DNA from 2 places in the Pseudomonas asgharzadehiana genome. Region 1 is predicted to be linked to the other one. Evidence: predicted binding sites of a transcription regulator. Region 1 holds the regulator's gene; the other holds the start of a gene.
What was found. The regulator FliA, encoded in region 1, starts transcription of late flagellar genes. The targets are predictions, from matches to a motif close to CTAAAGTTTNNNNNNNNNNNGCCGNTAA.
Positions count from the first base shown of each region.

Region 2: the regulator FliA is predicted to act here: its motif matches at 3,163-3,190, upstream of motA (flagellar motor stator protein MotA).

Region 1 covers NZ_CP077079.1:4,523,024-4,530,839, forward strand. Annotated here, with positions in the region: gene KSS96_RS20390 (protein-glutamate methylesterase/protein-glutamine glutaminase) at 1-574, opposite strand, end outside; gene KSS96_RS20395 (chemotaxis protein CheA) at 623-2,854, opposite strand; gene KSS96_RS20400 (protein phosphatase CheZ) at 2,866-3,654, opposite strand; gene KSS96_RS20405 (chemotaxis response regulator CheY) at 3,673-4,047, opposite strand; gene fliA (RNA polymerase sigma factor FliA) at 4,217-4,957, opposite strand; gene fleN (flagellar synthesis regulator FleN) at 4,954-5,787, opposite strand; gene flhF (flagellar biosynthesis GTPase FlhF) at 5,892-7,208, opposite strand; gene flhA (flagellar biosynthesis protein FlhA) at 7,221-7,816, opposite strand, start outside.
Region 2 covers NZ_CP077079.1:786,732-794,547, reverse strand. Annotated here, with positions in the region: gene orn (oligoribonuclease) at 1-27, opposite strand, end outside; gene rsgA (small ribosomal subunit biogenesis GTPase RsgA) at 137-1,168, shown strand; gene motB (flagellar motor protein MotB) at 1,220-2,239, opposite strand; gene motA (flagellar motor stator protein MotA) at 2,243-3,094, opposite strand; gene KSS96_RS03485 (HDOD domain-containing protein) at 3,262-4,797, shown strand; gene KSS96_RS03480 (rhodanese-like domain-containing protein) at 4,855-5,676, shown strand; gene asd (archaetidylserine decarboxylase) at 5,685-6,545, shown strand; gene serB (phosphoserine phosphatase SerB) at 6,665-7,816, opposite strand, start outside.

The DNA of each region.
Region 1 (7,816 bases):
GCGAATGCGCCGTTGCAGTGGCCGGGGCCGACGTGCGTACCGGTGGCGGTGCAGGCCGTGCAAGCGGCGCCGGCGCCGGGCGACCGAACGAGGCACGGCTGGAGGCAGCCGGCGGAGCCACCGCTGCCGGGGCAGGCGTCGGTGTCGGTGTCGGCGCGCTGAACAGGCTGCGGCGGTTACTGCGCGAGATGCTGTGGACTTTCTCGCACAGCATCTGCTTGACCTTCTCGGGGTTGCGCGAGATGTCTTCGAAATTCTTCGGCAAAAAGTCCACCGCACCGGCATCCAGCGCATCGAGGGTCACTCGGGCGCCTTCATGGGTCAGCGAGGAGAACATCAATACCGGGGTGGGGCAGCGTTGCATGATGTGCCGGACTGCCGTGATGCCATCCATCATCGGCATCTCGTAGTCCATGGTGATCACGTCCGGCTTCAGCGCAATGGCTTGATCAATCGCCTCTTTGCCGTTGGTGGCCGTGCCGACCACCTGGATGCTTGGATCGGCGGAAAGAATTTCCGAGACGCGGCGGCGGAAGAAACCCGAATCGTCCACCACCAGGACCTTGACTGCCATAAACACTCCGTTAGGTGGGGCGGGCGAGACCGCCCTGCCCCACCAGAATCAAATACGCCGAGCGGCGTAACGCTTGAGCATGCTCGGAACATCGAGAATCAGCGCGATCCGACCGTCACCGGTGATGGTCGCACCCGACATGCCCGGGGTTCCCTGCAGCATTTTGCCCAAAGGCTTGATGACCACTTCTTCCTGGCCCACCAGTTGATCGACGACAAAGCCGATACGCTGGGTACCCACGGAGAGAATCACCACATGACCTTCGTGCTGCTCTTCATGGGCGGCCGATGCAACCAGCCAGCGCTTGAGGTAGAACAGGGGCAGCGCCTTGTCGCGCACGATCACCACTTCCTGGCCGTCCACCACGTTGGTGCGCGACAGGTCGAGGTGGAAGATCTCGTTGACGTTGACCAGCGGGAAGGCGAACGCCTGGTTGCCCAGCATCACCATCAGGGTCGGCATGATCGCCAGGGTCAACGGCACCTTGATCACGATCTTCGAGCCCTGGCCCTTGGTCGAGTAGATATTGATCGAGCCATTGAGCTGGCTGATCTTGGTCTTCACCACGTCCATGCCGACGCCACGGCCCGACACATCGGAAATCTCGGTCTTGGTCGAGAAGCCAGGGGCGAAGATAAGGTTGTAGCACTCGGTGTCGGTCAGGCGGTCGGCGGCGTCCTTGTCCATCACGCCACGCTTGACCGCGATATTGCGCAGGATGGTCGGGTCCATGCCCTTGCCGTCATCGGTGATCGACAGCAGGATGTGGTCGCCTTCCTGCTCCGCCGCCAGGATGACTTTGCCGCCACGAGACTTGCCCGAGGCTTCGCGTTCTTCCGGGGTTTCGACGCCGTGGTCGACCGCGTTGCGCACCAAGTGAACCAGCGGGTCGGCCAGGGCCTCGACAAGGTTTTTGTCGAGGTCGGTTTCTTCACCCACCAGTTCCAGGTTGATCTCTTTCTTCAGTTGGCGCGCCAAGTCACGCACCAGGCGCGGGAAGCGGCCGAAGACTTTCTTGATCGGCTGCATCCGCGTTTTCATCACGGCGGTTTGCAGGTCGGCGGTCACCACGTCGAGGTTCGACACGGCCTTTTGCATGGCTTCATCGCCACTGCTCAGGCCCAGGCGCACCAGGCGGTTACGTACCAGCACCAGCTCGCCGACCATGTTCATGATGTCGTCCAGCCGCGCGGTGTCCACGCGCACGGTGGTTTCGGCTTCACTGGCGGGTTTGTCCGCAGGCGGCGCCGCGGCGGCGGCACGCGCTGGGGCCGCAGCCGGCGCCGCCGCTGGGGCAGGTGCCGGTTTGGCGGCTGGAGCGGCTGGAGCGGCAGCTTTGGCGGGTGCAGCCGCTTTGGCGGCAACCGGTGCTGCCGTAGCGGCGGCAGGTGCAACCTCGCTGAACTTGCCCTTGCCGTGCAAATCGTCAAGCAGGGCTTCGAATTCGTTATCCGTGATCAGGCCATCAGCGGCAGGCTGCGCAGGGGCGGCAGGCGCAGCGGCGGTGGCGGCGACTGCCGGCAAGGCGTCGGCCGCAAAGGTGCCTTTGCCGTGCAGTTGGTCGAGCAACGCTTCGAATTCGTCGTCGGTGATGTCGGTGCTGACCGGCCCGCCCGCTGCGGCAGGTGCAGGAGCGGCAGCGGCAGGCGCCACCGCATCAGCGGCGAACTGGCCTTTGCCATGCAACTGGTCGAGCAGCGATTCGAATTCTGCGTCGGTAATGTCTTCGCTGGTCGGCGCCGCTGCCGGTGCTTCGGCGGCCGGGGCTTCGGCTTCGGCCTTGACGGCACTGAGGGAGTTGAGCAGTTGTTCGAACTCAGTGTCCGTGACATCCGCTTCAGGCTCCGCCACAGGCTCCGGCGCCGCTTCAACCACCGGCGCGCAAGTGTCCGCAGGCTCTGCATAGCGCGCCAGGGCCGCCAACAGTTCCGGCGTGGCCGCCGTGATCGGGGCACGTTCACGCACTTGGCTGAACATGCCGTTGACCGCATCCAGTGCTTCGAGAATCACGTCCATCAACTCCGAATCAACGTGACGCTCACCCTTGCGCAGGATGTCGAACACGTTCTCGGCGATGTGGCAGCACTCCACCAGCTCATGGAGCTGGAGGAAGCCGGCGCCCCCTTTTACAGTGTGAAAACCGCGAAAAATTGCATTGAGCAGGTTCGCATCATCCGGGCGGCTTTCCAGCTCGACCAGTTGCTCGGACAGTTGCTCTAAAATTTCGCCGGCCTCTACAAGGAAATCCTGAAGGATCTCTTCATCGGCGCCGAAGCTCATGTGGGTGCTCCTTAGAAGCCTAAACTGGATAACAGGTCATCTACGTCATCCTGACCTGACACAACGTCTTCACGTTTATCGGCATGAATCTGCGGACCTTCACCCTTGGCGAGATGTTTTTGTGGATCTTTTTCCGAGAGGATCGCTTCGCGGTCATGTTCAATGCCGGCAAAACGGTCAACCTGGCCTGCCATAAGCACCAATTTGAGCAAGTTGCTTTCCACTTCGGTGACCAACTGGGTCACACGCTTGATCACCTGACCGGTGAGGTCCTGGTAATCCTGGGCCAGCAAAATATCGTTGAGGTTGCTGGAAACCGTGCGGTTTTCCTGCTCGCTGCGCGACAAGAAGCCTTCAACCCGACGTGCCAGCTCACGAAACTCCTCAGCCCCGACTTCCCGGCGCATGAAGCGGCCCCAATCGGCGCTCAGGGCCTGGGCTTCAGTGGCCATGCCGTTGACCAGGGGCGTGGCGTTCTCCACCAGGTCCATGGTGCGGTTGGCCGCCGCCTCAGTCAGCCTGACCACATAGGACAGGCGTTCGGTGGCATCGGTGATCTGTGAGATTTCTTCGGCCTGGGGCATGTGCGGGTCAATCTGGAAATTGACAATCGCACTGTGCAGCTCGCGTGTGAGCTTGCCCACTTCCTGATACAGGCCGCGGTCACGGGTCTGGTTGAGCTCATGGATCAACTGCACCGCGTCGCCGAACTGGCCTTTTTCAAGGCTGTCGACCAACTGGTGAGCATGTTTTTTCAGGGTCGACTCAAAGTCTCCCTGTGACGTTTCGTTATGCTCCATAGCTCCCCCGCGATGGCATCAGCCGTGGATGCGTTCGAAGATTTTTTCGATCTTCTCTTTCAAGGCCAGTGCAGTGAATGGCTTGACCACGTAACCGTTAACACCCGCCTGGGCAGCTTCGATGATCTGCTCACGCTTGGCTTCGGCGGTGACCATCAGCACGGGAAGGCTGCGCAGCTTTTCGTCGGCCCGCACATGACGCAGCAAGTCGATACCGGTCATGCCCGGCATGTTCCAGTCGGTTACCAGAAAGTCGATGCTCCCGCTGTTGAGGATCGGAATCGCCGTAAGGCCATCATCCGCCTCGACCGTGTTTGTGAACCCAAGGTCACGCAACAGGTTTTTTATGATCCGCCGCATCGTTGAGAAGTCATCAACGATGAGGATTTTCATGTTCTTGTCCAATTCGACCTCCAAGCAGTCTTAAACGCGCCCAGCACCTGGACGCGTCATTTCAATCAACAGGCATTACACAAAAAGGACTGCCGGGGGCACCACGGGCCGAACCCGCGAAGATCCATCACCTTCGCGGTATCGCTTTGCAGTGTCCCCACACTGCCTGTCAGCGCGCTCGCCACTCTCCCAAACGCCCCCGCAAGCGAGCGGCGCACTGGCTGTGTAACTGGCTGACTCGCGATTCGCTGACCCCCAGGACCTCACCGATTTCCTTGAGGTTCAGCTCTTCGTCGTAGTACAGCGCCAATACCAGTCGCTCACGCTCAGGCAAATTGGCAATCGCGTCCGCCAACGCACCCTGAAAGCGTTCATCTTCCAGGTCTCGCGCCGGCTCCATATGAGTACTCGCGCCGTCCTCGTGCAGCCCTTCGTGTTCACCGTCCTGCAACAGGTCGTCGAAACTGAACAGGCGGCTGCCCAAGGTGTCGTTCAAAATCCCGTAATAATCGTCGAGACTCAATTGGAGTTCGGCCGCAACTTCGTGATCTTTAGCGTCGCGACCGGTTTTTGCTTCAATTGCGCGAATTGCGTCACTGACCATGCGCGTATTGCGGTGTACCGAACGAGGCGCCCAATCACCCTTGCGCACTTCATCGAGCATGGCGCCCCGGATACGGATACCCGCATACGTCTCGAAACTCGCGCCTTTGGTGGCATCGTATTTGGTTGACACTTCGAGCAGGCCAATCATGCCGGCCTGGATCAGGTCTTCTACCTGGACGCTGGCGGGCAGGCGTGCCAGCAGGTGATAGGCGATGCGCTTGACCAGCGGCGCATAACGCTCGATCAACTCGCCCTGACTGTCACGGGCGGACTTCTTGTAGGCGTTATAGCCGTTCGCTGTCATAGCACGGGTCCTGCGCTCGTCTGATGTACCAATCGCTCGACGAAAAACTCCAGATGCCCCCGTGGGTTGGCGGGCAACGGCCAAGTATCGACCTTTTGGGCAATAGCCTTGAACGCCAATGCGCATTTGGAACGAGGGAACGCTTCGTAGACCGCACGCTGCTTTTGCACAGCCTTGCGCACACACTCGTCGTAGGGAACTGCACCGACGTATTGTAAGGCGACATCGAGGAAGCGATCCGTGACCTTGGTCAACTTGGCGAACAGGTTGCGCCCTTCCTGCGGGCTCTGGGCCATGTTGGCCAGTACGCGGAAGCGGTTCATGCCGTAGTCACGGTTAAGTAATTTGATCAGGGCGTAGGCGTCGGTGATCGAGGTGGGTTCATCGCAGACCACCAGCAACACTTCCTGCGCCGCGCGCACGAAGCTGACCACGGATTCGCCGATCCCGGCGGCGGTGTCGATCACCAGCACGTCGAGGTTGTCGCCGATATCGCTGAATGCCTGGATAAGGCCGGCATGCTGCGCCGGGCTCAGGTGCACCATGCTCTGGGTGCCGGAGGCGGCCGGCACGATGCGGATCCCGCCAGGGCCTTGAAGCAGCACATCGCGCAGCTCACAGCGCCCCTCGATCACATCGGCAAGCGTGTGTTTGGGCGTCAACCCCAGCAGAACGTCGACGTTCGCCAGTCCCAGGTCAGCATCCAGCAGCATGACGCGACGGCCAAGTTCTGCCAGGGCCAGGGACAAATTCACTGACACGTTAGTTTTTCCGACGCCACCTTTGCCGCCGGTCACCGCGATCACCTGTACGGGATGCATGCTGCCCATTTTATTTCTTTACCTTGTCTTGCTTAGACGCAGGCTACATGGCTTGGCCGCGTGAATCGCTTGCAGACCATCGATGTAGATACTTTTCACGGTGTTCATCTGACTCAACCGACCCGTTTTGCCGGGTTGTGATAGAGATCGGCGAACATGTCGGCCATCGCTTCCTCGCTAGGCTCGTCTTGCATTTGTACGCTGACGGCGCGGCTGACCAACTGATGACGGCGCGGCAGATGCAGATCATCCGGGATCCGCGGCCCATCGGTCAGGTAAGCCACCGGCAGTTCGTGGCTGATAGCCAGGCTCAGCACTTCACCCAGGCTGGCGGTTTCATCCAGTTTAGTCAGGATGCAACCGGCCAGCCCGCAGCGTTTGTAGCTGTGATACGCAGCGGTAAGAACCTGTTTCTGGCTGGTGGTTGCAAGCACCAGGTAATTTTTTGACTTGATGCCACGCCCGGCCAGGCTTTCGAGCTGCATACGCAACGCCGGGTCGCTGGCTTGCAGGCCGGCGGTGTCGATCAGCACCACGCGCTTGCGCAGCAGCGGGTCGAGGGCATTGGCCAGGGATTGACCGGGGTCGACATGGGTAACCGGCACATTGAGGATGCGGCCCAGGGTCTTGAGCTGTTCCTGGGCGCCGATACGGTAGCTGTCCATGCTCACCAGCGCGATATTCTGGGCGCCGTACTTAAGCACATAACGGGCGGCAAGCTTGGCCAGCGTGGTGGTCTTGCCCATGCCGGCCGGGCCGACCATGGCGATCACTCCGCCCTCTTCCAAGGGTTCGATCTGTGGCGTGGTGATCATCCGCGCCAAGTGGGCCAGCAACATGCGCCAGGCCTGGCGAGGCTCTTCGATTTCGTGGGTCAGCGCCAACAGGTCGCGGGACAACGGGCCGGACAGGCCGATGCGTTGCAGGCGACGCCACAAGTTGGCCTGTTGCGGTTTGCTGCCTTGCAGTTGGGTCCAGGCCAGCGAGCCGAGCTGCACTTCGAGCAACTCGCGCAGGCCATTGAGTTCAAAGCGCATCGAGTCGAACGCGCGCTGGTCGACTGCGGCGGCCGGGGCGGGCGCGGCAGGACGCGGCGGTTCGATGAAAGTGGGCTCGACCAACGGCTCGGCAGCCGTCAGCGGCAGGCCGGCGAACAACTGGCGATTGGTGGTGGCATCGCTGTCGCCGCGCATGCTCAGTTCGGCCTGGGCCGAGACGATGCGCGAGGCAGTCTTGCGCAGCTCGTCTTCAAGCTCCATGTTCGGCACGCGCGGCGCCAGGGCCTGGGGGGTGTAATCCAGGGCAGCCGTCAGCTCGACACCGCCGGCAATACGACGGTTACCGATAATCGCGGCGTCGGCGCCCAGCTCATCACGGACCAGTTTCATGGCCTGACGCATATCGGCGGCGAAAAAACGCTTCACTTGCATAACCCACTACCCTCAGCCGTTGGGCCCTACTGTCGCGACGATAGTCACTTGCTTGTTGTCAGGAATTTCCTGATAAGCCAAAACGTGCAAATTCGGTACTGCCAGGCGCCCGAACCGCGACAACATTGCCCGGACCGGGCCTGCCACCAGCAGAATCACCGGTTGGCCCTGCATTTCCTGGCGCTGCGCGGCGTCGATCAACGAACGCTGCAGTTTTTCAGCCATGCTTGGCTCCAACAGAACGCCCTCTTCCTGGCCTTGTCCTGCCTTCTGAATACTATTGAGCAATATTTGTTCCAACCTTGGTTCCAAGGTGATCACAGGCAGCTCAGAGTCAAGCCCTACAATGCTTTGCACGATTGCACGCGACAATCCGACACGCACCGCCGCCACCAGCGCGGCGGTATCTTGACTCTTGGCGGCATTGTTGGCGATGGCCTCGGCAATGCTGCGAATGTCGCGCACCGGCACCTGTTCGGCCAGCAGCGCCTGCAGCACTTTGAGCAGTTGCGACAGCGACAGCACGCCCGGCACCAGCTCTTCGGCGAGTTTTGGCGAGGCCTTGCCCAGCAAACCCATCAATTGCTGGACTTCTTCGTGACCGATCA
Region 2 (7,816 bases), 2.4 Mb from region 1:
CCAAATCAGGTTCTGTGGGTTTTGCATGGCTTGATTCTCTTGGCACCTTGGCGTAGCTGCGCAGTTTAGCAGGCGGGGCCGTGCTAGACTCGCGACCGTTTTACCCAAACCTTTGCATTATCGACACGGAACACCAATGGCCAAACGCCAGCTCAACCGCCGCCAAAACTGGCGCATCGAAAAGATTCAAGGTGAACGCGCCGCGCGCGCCGCCAAACGTGAATCCTCCGCCGTAGAAGCGCTTGAAGGCGGCGACCTGGGCCCCGAGCAAACGGGCCTGGTAATCGCGCACTTCGGTGTGCAGGTCGAAGTCGAGGCGCTGGAAGGCGAACTCGCGGGCTCAGTCTCCCGTTGCCACCTGCGCGCCAACCTGCCGGCGCTGGTGACCGGCGACAAAGTGGTATGGCGCGCCGGCAACCAGGGCATCGGCGTGATCGTCGCCCAGTTGCCACGCACCACCGAACTGCGCCGGCCCGACAGCCGCGGCCAGCTCAAGCCGGTGGCGGCCAACGTCGACATGATCGTGATCGTATTCGCCCCCTTGCCCGAGCCTCATGCCAACCTGATCGACCGCTACCTGGTAGCCGCCGAACATGCCGGCATCCGCCCGTTGCTGTTGCTGAACAAGTTCGACCTGATCGACGAACAGAACGCCCCTGCGCTGAATGCGCTGCTGGCGGTCTACCGCACCTTGGGCTACCCGGTGCTGGAAGTGTCGGCCCATCACGGCAATGGCATGGAACAACTGCAACAGCAGTTGGACGGACGCATCAGCGTGTTTGTCGGCCAGTCCGGCGTGGGTAAGTCGTCGCTGGTCAACAGCTTGCTGCCCGAGGTCGACACCCGTGTAGGCCCGCTGTCGGAACTGTCCGGCCAAGGTACGCACACCACCACCACCGCGCGGTTGTTCCACTTCCCCGGCGGCGGCGAACTGATCGACTCCCCGGGCATTCGTGAATTCGGCCTCGGCCACGTGAGCCGCAGCGATGTGGAAGCGGGCTTCATCGAGTTCAACGACCTGATTGGCACCTGTCGCTTCCGCGACTGCAAACACGACCGCGAGCCGGGTTGTGCGTTGCTCAAGGCCCTGGAAGACGGCCGCGTGCAGCAGCAGCGAATGAACAGTTATCGGTCGATTATTGCGAGCTTGCCGGAGAGCAGTTACTAAACCGCCGAAACAACAAGGCCGCGATTATCGCGGCCTTGTTGTATGTGAAGCCTAGGATCCCGTCCCAGGCACCGTAGGGTCTTTCACCCCACCATCATCAAACAGATTCAATTTCTGACGCAGCTCATGCGCCGGCAAGGGTTCTTGCCCTGGCGGGATGGCGTTCGGGTCGGCCGGTACTTCGCCGGGCGCGCCAGCACCAGGGGTCGGTTGTGGCGGTGGGGGCTGATCACCCTCAATCGCACGCTGGGCCTTTTTGGTCAGCACGACGATATCGATGCGCCGGTTGGCCGGGTTGAACGGATCCTTGTGATCAAACAGCTGCGAGGATGCAAAACCCACCACGCGCGCGACTTGCGGGTCCGGGTAGCTGCCGGCTACCAACGCGCGACGTGCGGCGTTGGCGCGGTTGGCCGATAGCTCCCAGTTGCCGAAGTCACCCTGGCCCGCATACGGCTTGGCGTCGGTGTGACCGCTGATGCTGATCTTGTTCGGCACCGTCTTGATGGTGTCGGCCATGGCCAGCAGGATGTCTTCGAAATACGGCTTCAAGCGTGCGCTGCCGGAGTCGAACATCGGCCGGTTGGCGGCGTCGGTGATCTGGATGCGCAAGCCTTCCGGAGTGATTTCGAACGAAATCTGATCCTTGAATTTCAGCAACTGCGGGTTTTCTTCGACCTTGTTCTGCAACTCTTGCAACAGCAACTCAAGGCGCTCTTGCTCGACCTGCTCGGCCATGGCCTCGACGGTATCGCGCTCGATCGGGATTTTTTCCTGGGGCGCCTCGGTTTTGACTTCGGGGTTGATGGTGCGCTCAGGCGCCAATTGCGGCGAGCCGCCCAGATCGATCACGAAAGGCGTGCCGCTTTCCGAAAAGCCAATCGGGTCTTTGAAGTAGCCGGCAATGGCGATTTTCTGTTCGGGCGTGGCCGTCGACATCAGCCACAGCACCAGGAAGAACGCCATCATCGCCGTCGCAAAGTCGGCGAAGGCGATTTTCCAGGCGCCACCATGGTGCCCCGCAGCGAAGCGCTTGACGCGCTTGATGATTATCGGCTGGTTGTTTTCCATGGCTTAGCGACCGCGAACCGCTTGTTCCAGCTCGGCGAAGCTTGGGCGATGCTTCGGGTACAGGACCTTGCGACCGAACTCCACCGCCAGCGACGGCGGCATGCCGGAAGCGGACGCCACCAGACTGGCCTTGATCGATTCGTAAAGGTTGATTTCTTCCTTGGCATCATGGGCCAGGGAGGTCGCCAGAGGGCCGAAGAAACCGTAGGCCGCGAGAATACCGAAGAAGGTCCCCACCAACGCCGCACCGACGTGCATGCCGATGGCCGCCTGGTCACCCTCACCCAGGGAGGCCATGGTCACCACAATACCGAGTACCGCCGCGACGATACCGAAACCGGGCATGCCGTCTGCGACGCCGGTCACGGCGTGGGACGGATGCTCCAGCTCCTCTTTAAGGCTGAACAATTCCATGTCGAACAAGCCTTCAAGCTCATGGGGAGCCATGTTGCCGGAGGACATGATGCGCAGGTAATCACAGATATAAGCGGTCATGCGCTCGTCTTTGAGCACGGCCGGATACTTGGCGAAAATCGGGCTGGCCGCGGCGTCCTCGATGTCAGCCTCGATGGCCATCATGCCTTCGCGGCGGCTCTTGTTGAGGATCTCGTACACCAGCCCCAGCACTTCCAGGTAGAAGGTGTGGGTAAAGCGCGAACCAAACATGGCCAATGACTTCTTGATCACGTGCATGGTCATGTAGCCGGGGTTGGCCTGCAGGAAAGCGCCCAGTGCCGCACCACCGATAATCATCACCTCGAAAGGCTGGATCAGTGCCGCAATTTTACCGTGGGACAGGACGTACCCGCCGAGCACGCTCGCGAAGACGACGATGATGCCGATAATTTTAGCCATAGGAGATGAGTACTTGCGCCGTCGGGTTCATGGACATATTTGGGGGAACTGAAAAACTCTTGTTCTACTTATCGGCAAAACTGCGCCAGACTATAGCCCGTTAAGGCGAAAAGCCAGTTCGGCCCGCTCCGGGCGTGTTGACCGCATGTGATGATCGCGCCCCAATCATGGCTAATAAAACGACAGTCCCATCTGTAAGACCTCTCTCTCTCGCCGCTTGGATCAAGTGCCTGGACGAAGTGCCGCTGCCTGTTCCCCAGGCCAGCCACGACCGGGTGTGCAAGGCGATCCGCGACAGCCGCAGTTCGTTGCGAGATATTGCCGAACTGATGCAAAACAGCCCAGCCCTTGTACTCAGCGTGATGCGCGAGGCAAACAGCCATACCCATGGCAGCCTGACGGAGCCGGCGGAAAATCTCGAAGTGGCGCTCAACCGCCTGGGCCTCAAGCGCGCCGAAGAACTGCTGGCGCGCCTGCCCTCGGTGCCGGCCCAAGAGATCCCCATTGCATTGCGTCAATTGTTGCTGGTGAGCCAGCATGCATCGCAACAAGCCAACGGTTTGTTCGGCAGCCGCCTGGCACGGTTGTGGCAAGACATTCACTGGGGCAGCCTGCTGTTTCTGTCGCCGCTGTGGCCGATGGCCGTTGCCCACCCCAAGCTTCTCGAAGAGTGGGAGCTGCGCGTGATTCACAAGGGCGAGTCGGCACGCAAGGTCGAGCAGCAATTGTTCGGCGTACGCCTGCTGGACCTGTGCCTGGCACTGACCGAAACCTGGCACCTGCCGATCTGGGTGTCCCAGGGTTATAACCTGCTGAAGAACGAGCAACGGTTGCTGGTCAAGGCGCTGCATATCGCCCGTGAAGATGACCCGTTGCGCCATCAGCAGTTGCTCGACGCCGAGCCCAACCTGCGCCGCTGGCTGAACCAGCCGGCCAATACCGTGCTGCTGGCCAACGGTTTGGCGATGTCCGCGCAAGAATCCTGGACCTGCCCGCACACACAGCGCTGGCAGTACCTTACAGCTCTGTATCTGCAACAACCGCTGGCTGAGGTGCAGCAACACTCGCATCAACAAGCCGTCACCAGCGCTCGCACCACGCTGATGCCCGACCTCTGGCACCCGGCGCTTTCGCTGATCTGGCCGTGGCATGTACAGAAGATCCATCGCGGCCTGCTGCCCGCGCCGCCGCCCACCGCCGAAGCCTTGGCGGTATGGCGCAACCGCTGCACCGAACTGCTGGTGGAGCCGAGCCGTTTTGCCAACGCCATGCATTTGACCACGTGCGCCAAAGAAGCCCTGGTGGCCAGTGGCATGCAGCGAGTGTTGTTGTTCATGGCCGATCGCGCCTTGAGCACGCTGCGCGTACACCAAGCCGACGGCCTACCTAAAGACGCCGCCAACCTGAGCCTGGACGTGGTCAACAGCACACTGCTGCAGCGCCTGCTGGAAAAATCCGCCCAAGTGCGCCTCACACCGGACAATCATGCGCAGTTCTCGGCCTTGCTGCCGCCGATCCTGCGTCGCCTGTTCAACGGTGAGCACCTGTTGTTGCGTTCCATGAGCTGCAACGGTCGCGTGGTGATGGTGATGATCGCCGACCAGGGCGGTGGGCCGTTCTCGGAAACCACCGTGCAAGCCTTCGGCAAAACCGCGCAGTGCATCGAGAAAGCCCTGCACAGCTTTACCAACCGCAGCGTCTGATGCTTGCGCTACAATCGCCCTCCTTTATCGCCAACATTTGTGCCCAGGAGACCTCACATGCCTGACTTCTCTGGCTTGCCGCTGGTGATCGAACCCAGCGACCTGATCGGTCGCCTTGATGCCGAACACCTGATTCTGGTGGACCTCACCAGTGCCGCCCGCTACGCCGAAGGGCATATCCCGGGGGCGCATTTCGTTGACCCCAAGCGCACCCAGTTGGGCCAGCCGCCGGCACCCGGCCTGCTGCCCCACAAAGCCGACCTGGAAAAACTCTTCGGTGAACTGGGCCACACCCCGGATGCCACCTACGTGGTCTATGACGACGAAGGCGGCGGCTGGGCCGGACGCTTCATCTGGATGCTCGACGTGATCGGTCACCCGAAATACCACTACCTCGACGGCGGCCTGCTGGCCTGGCTGGCCGCTGAGTACACCGTGTCGACCGACGTGCCGCCAGCGCGCGGCGGCCCGGTCAGCCTCACGCTGCACGATGGCCCCACCGCCACCCGCGAATACCTGCAAAGCCGCCTCGGCGCCGCCGACCTGGGCATCTGGGACGCACGCGGCCCGCTGGAATATTCCGGCGAGAAGGTGCTCGCGGCCAAAGGCGGGCACATCCCCGGCGCCGTGAACTTCGAATGGACCGCCGGCATGGATAAGGCGCGCAGCCTGCGCATCCGCCGCGACATGCCGCAGGTCCTTGAAGAGCTTGGGCTGACCCCCGACAAAGAAATCATCACCCATTGCCAGACTCACCACCGCTCTGGCTTCACCTACCTGGTGGCCAAGGCGCTCGGTTATCCGCGAGTCAAAGGTTATGCCGGTTCCTGGGGCGAATGGGGCAACCACCCCGACACCCCCGTTGAGATTAAGGTTTAAGGACAGTTATGAAAAAGCAGTTGTTTATCCTCAGCCAGTACTTGCTGCCGCACCATCTGCTGTCGCGCCTGGCCGGCTGCATTGCCGAGTGCCGCGTGCGCTGGTTCAAGAACGCCTTCACCACCTGGTTCGCCAAACGCTATCAAGTGGACATGTCCCAGGCACTGGTTGAAGACGTAACCGCCTACGAGCACTTCAACGCGTTCTTCACTCGCGCCCTCAAAGACGGCGCGCGCCCGCTGGACCAGGCCCCTGGCGCCGTACTCAGCCCCGCCGATGGCGCGGTCAGCCAGCTTGGCCCGATCGAACATGGTCGTGTGTTCCAGGCCAAGGGCCACAGCTTCAGCGTGCTGGAATTGCTGGGCGGCGACGCCGCTGTAGCGGCGCCGTTCATGGGCGGCGACTTTGCCACCATCTACCTGTCACCGAAGGACTACCACCGAGTTCACATGCCGCTGGCCGGCACCCTGCGCGAGATGGTCTACGTGCCGGGCCGGATCTTCTCGGTCAACCAGACCACCGCCGAAAACGTACCGGAACTGTTTGCGCGCAATGAGCGTGTTGTGTGCCTGTTCGACACCGAGCGCGGCCCGATGGCGGTGGTATTGGTCGGCGCGATGATCGTGGCATCGATTGAAACCGTGTGGGCTGGCCTCGTCACGCCGCCCAAGCGCGAGCTGAAAACCTTCCGCTACGACGAAGCCGCGCGTGCGCCGATTTATCTGGAGAAAGGTGCCGAGTTGGGCCGCTTCAAGCTGGGCTCGACCGCCATCGTGCTGTTCGGGCCGGATCAGGTGAAATGGGCGGAAGAATTGGTGGCCGGTTCGCCGGTGCAGATGGGCCAGGGTATCGCACTGCCCAACGCCTGACCTGACGCCAATCCAGGTCAATTGTGGGAGGGGGCTTGCTCCCGATAGCTGTGTTTGAGTCAACTCATCGGGTGACTGATCCACGGCCATCGGGAGCAAGCCCCTTCCTACATTTTCAGTTACAGCTGCCCGTCGCGGTCGCGAAAGCCCAGCAGGTACAGCACACCGTCCAGCCCCAAGGTCGAAATCGCCTGCTTCGCCGATTGCTTCACCAACGGCTTGGCGCGAAACGCCACGCCCAACCCGGCAATCGCCAGCATCGGCAAGTCATTCGCGCCGTCGCCGACCGCAATGGTCTGCTCCAGGCGCAAGCCTTCCTTATGGGCCAATTCCTTCAACAGATCCGCTTTGCGCTGGGCGTCGACAATCGGCTCCACCGCCACACCGGTCACTTTGCCATCGACCACTTCCAGCTCATTGGCGAAGACGTAGTCGATGCCCAACTTGGCCTGCAATTGTTTGGCGAAGTAGGTAAAGCCACCGGACAGGATCGCAGTCTTGTAGCCCAGGCGCTTGAGTTCGGCGAACAGCGTTTCGGCGCCTTCCGTCAGGCGCAGCGACGCGCCGATGGAGTCCAGCACGCTCACATCCAGGCCCTTGAGCAGCGCCAGGCGCTCCTTGAAGCTGGCGCGGAAATCCAGTTCACCGGCCATGGCGCGCTCGGTGATCGCGGACACCTGTTCACCCACACCGGCGGCCTTGGCCAATTCGTCGATGACTTCGGCTTCGATCAGTGTGGAATCCATGTCGAACACCGCCAGGCGACGGTTGCGGCGGAACAGCGAGTCTTCCTGGAAGGCGATATCGACATTCAACGCCTGGGCCACGCTGAGGAACTCGGCGCGCAAGGCTTGCGGGTCGGCCGGCTCACCGCGCACGGAGAACTCGATGCAACCCTTGCCCTGATGAGCGGGTGTGTCCAGCGGCATACGGCCCGACAGACGGTCGATGTGGTCGATATTCAAACCGTATTGCGCGGTGATCGAACTGACACGTTGCAACTGTTCAGCCGTGACCTTGCGAGTCAACAGCGTGACGATGTGGCGTTTCTTGCCTTGGCCGGCCACCCAATGCTGGTAGTCCTCCTCGGACACCGGGGTGAAACGCACCTGTTGATCCAGCTTGTACGCTGTGAACAGGATGTCCTTGAGCACGGACGAGGCCTGCTCGGTGCTGGGAATTTCCACCAGGATGCCGAACGACAGGGTGTCGTGAATCACAGCCTGGCCGATGTCGAGAATGTTCACACCACCCTGGGCCAGCACACCGGT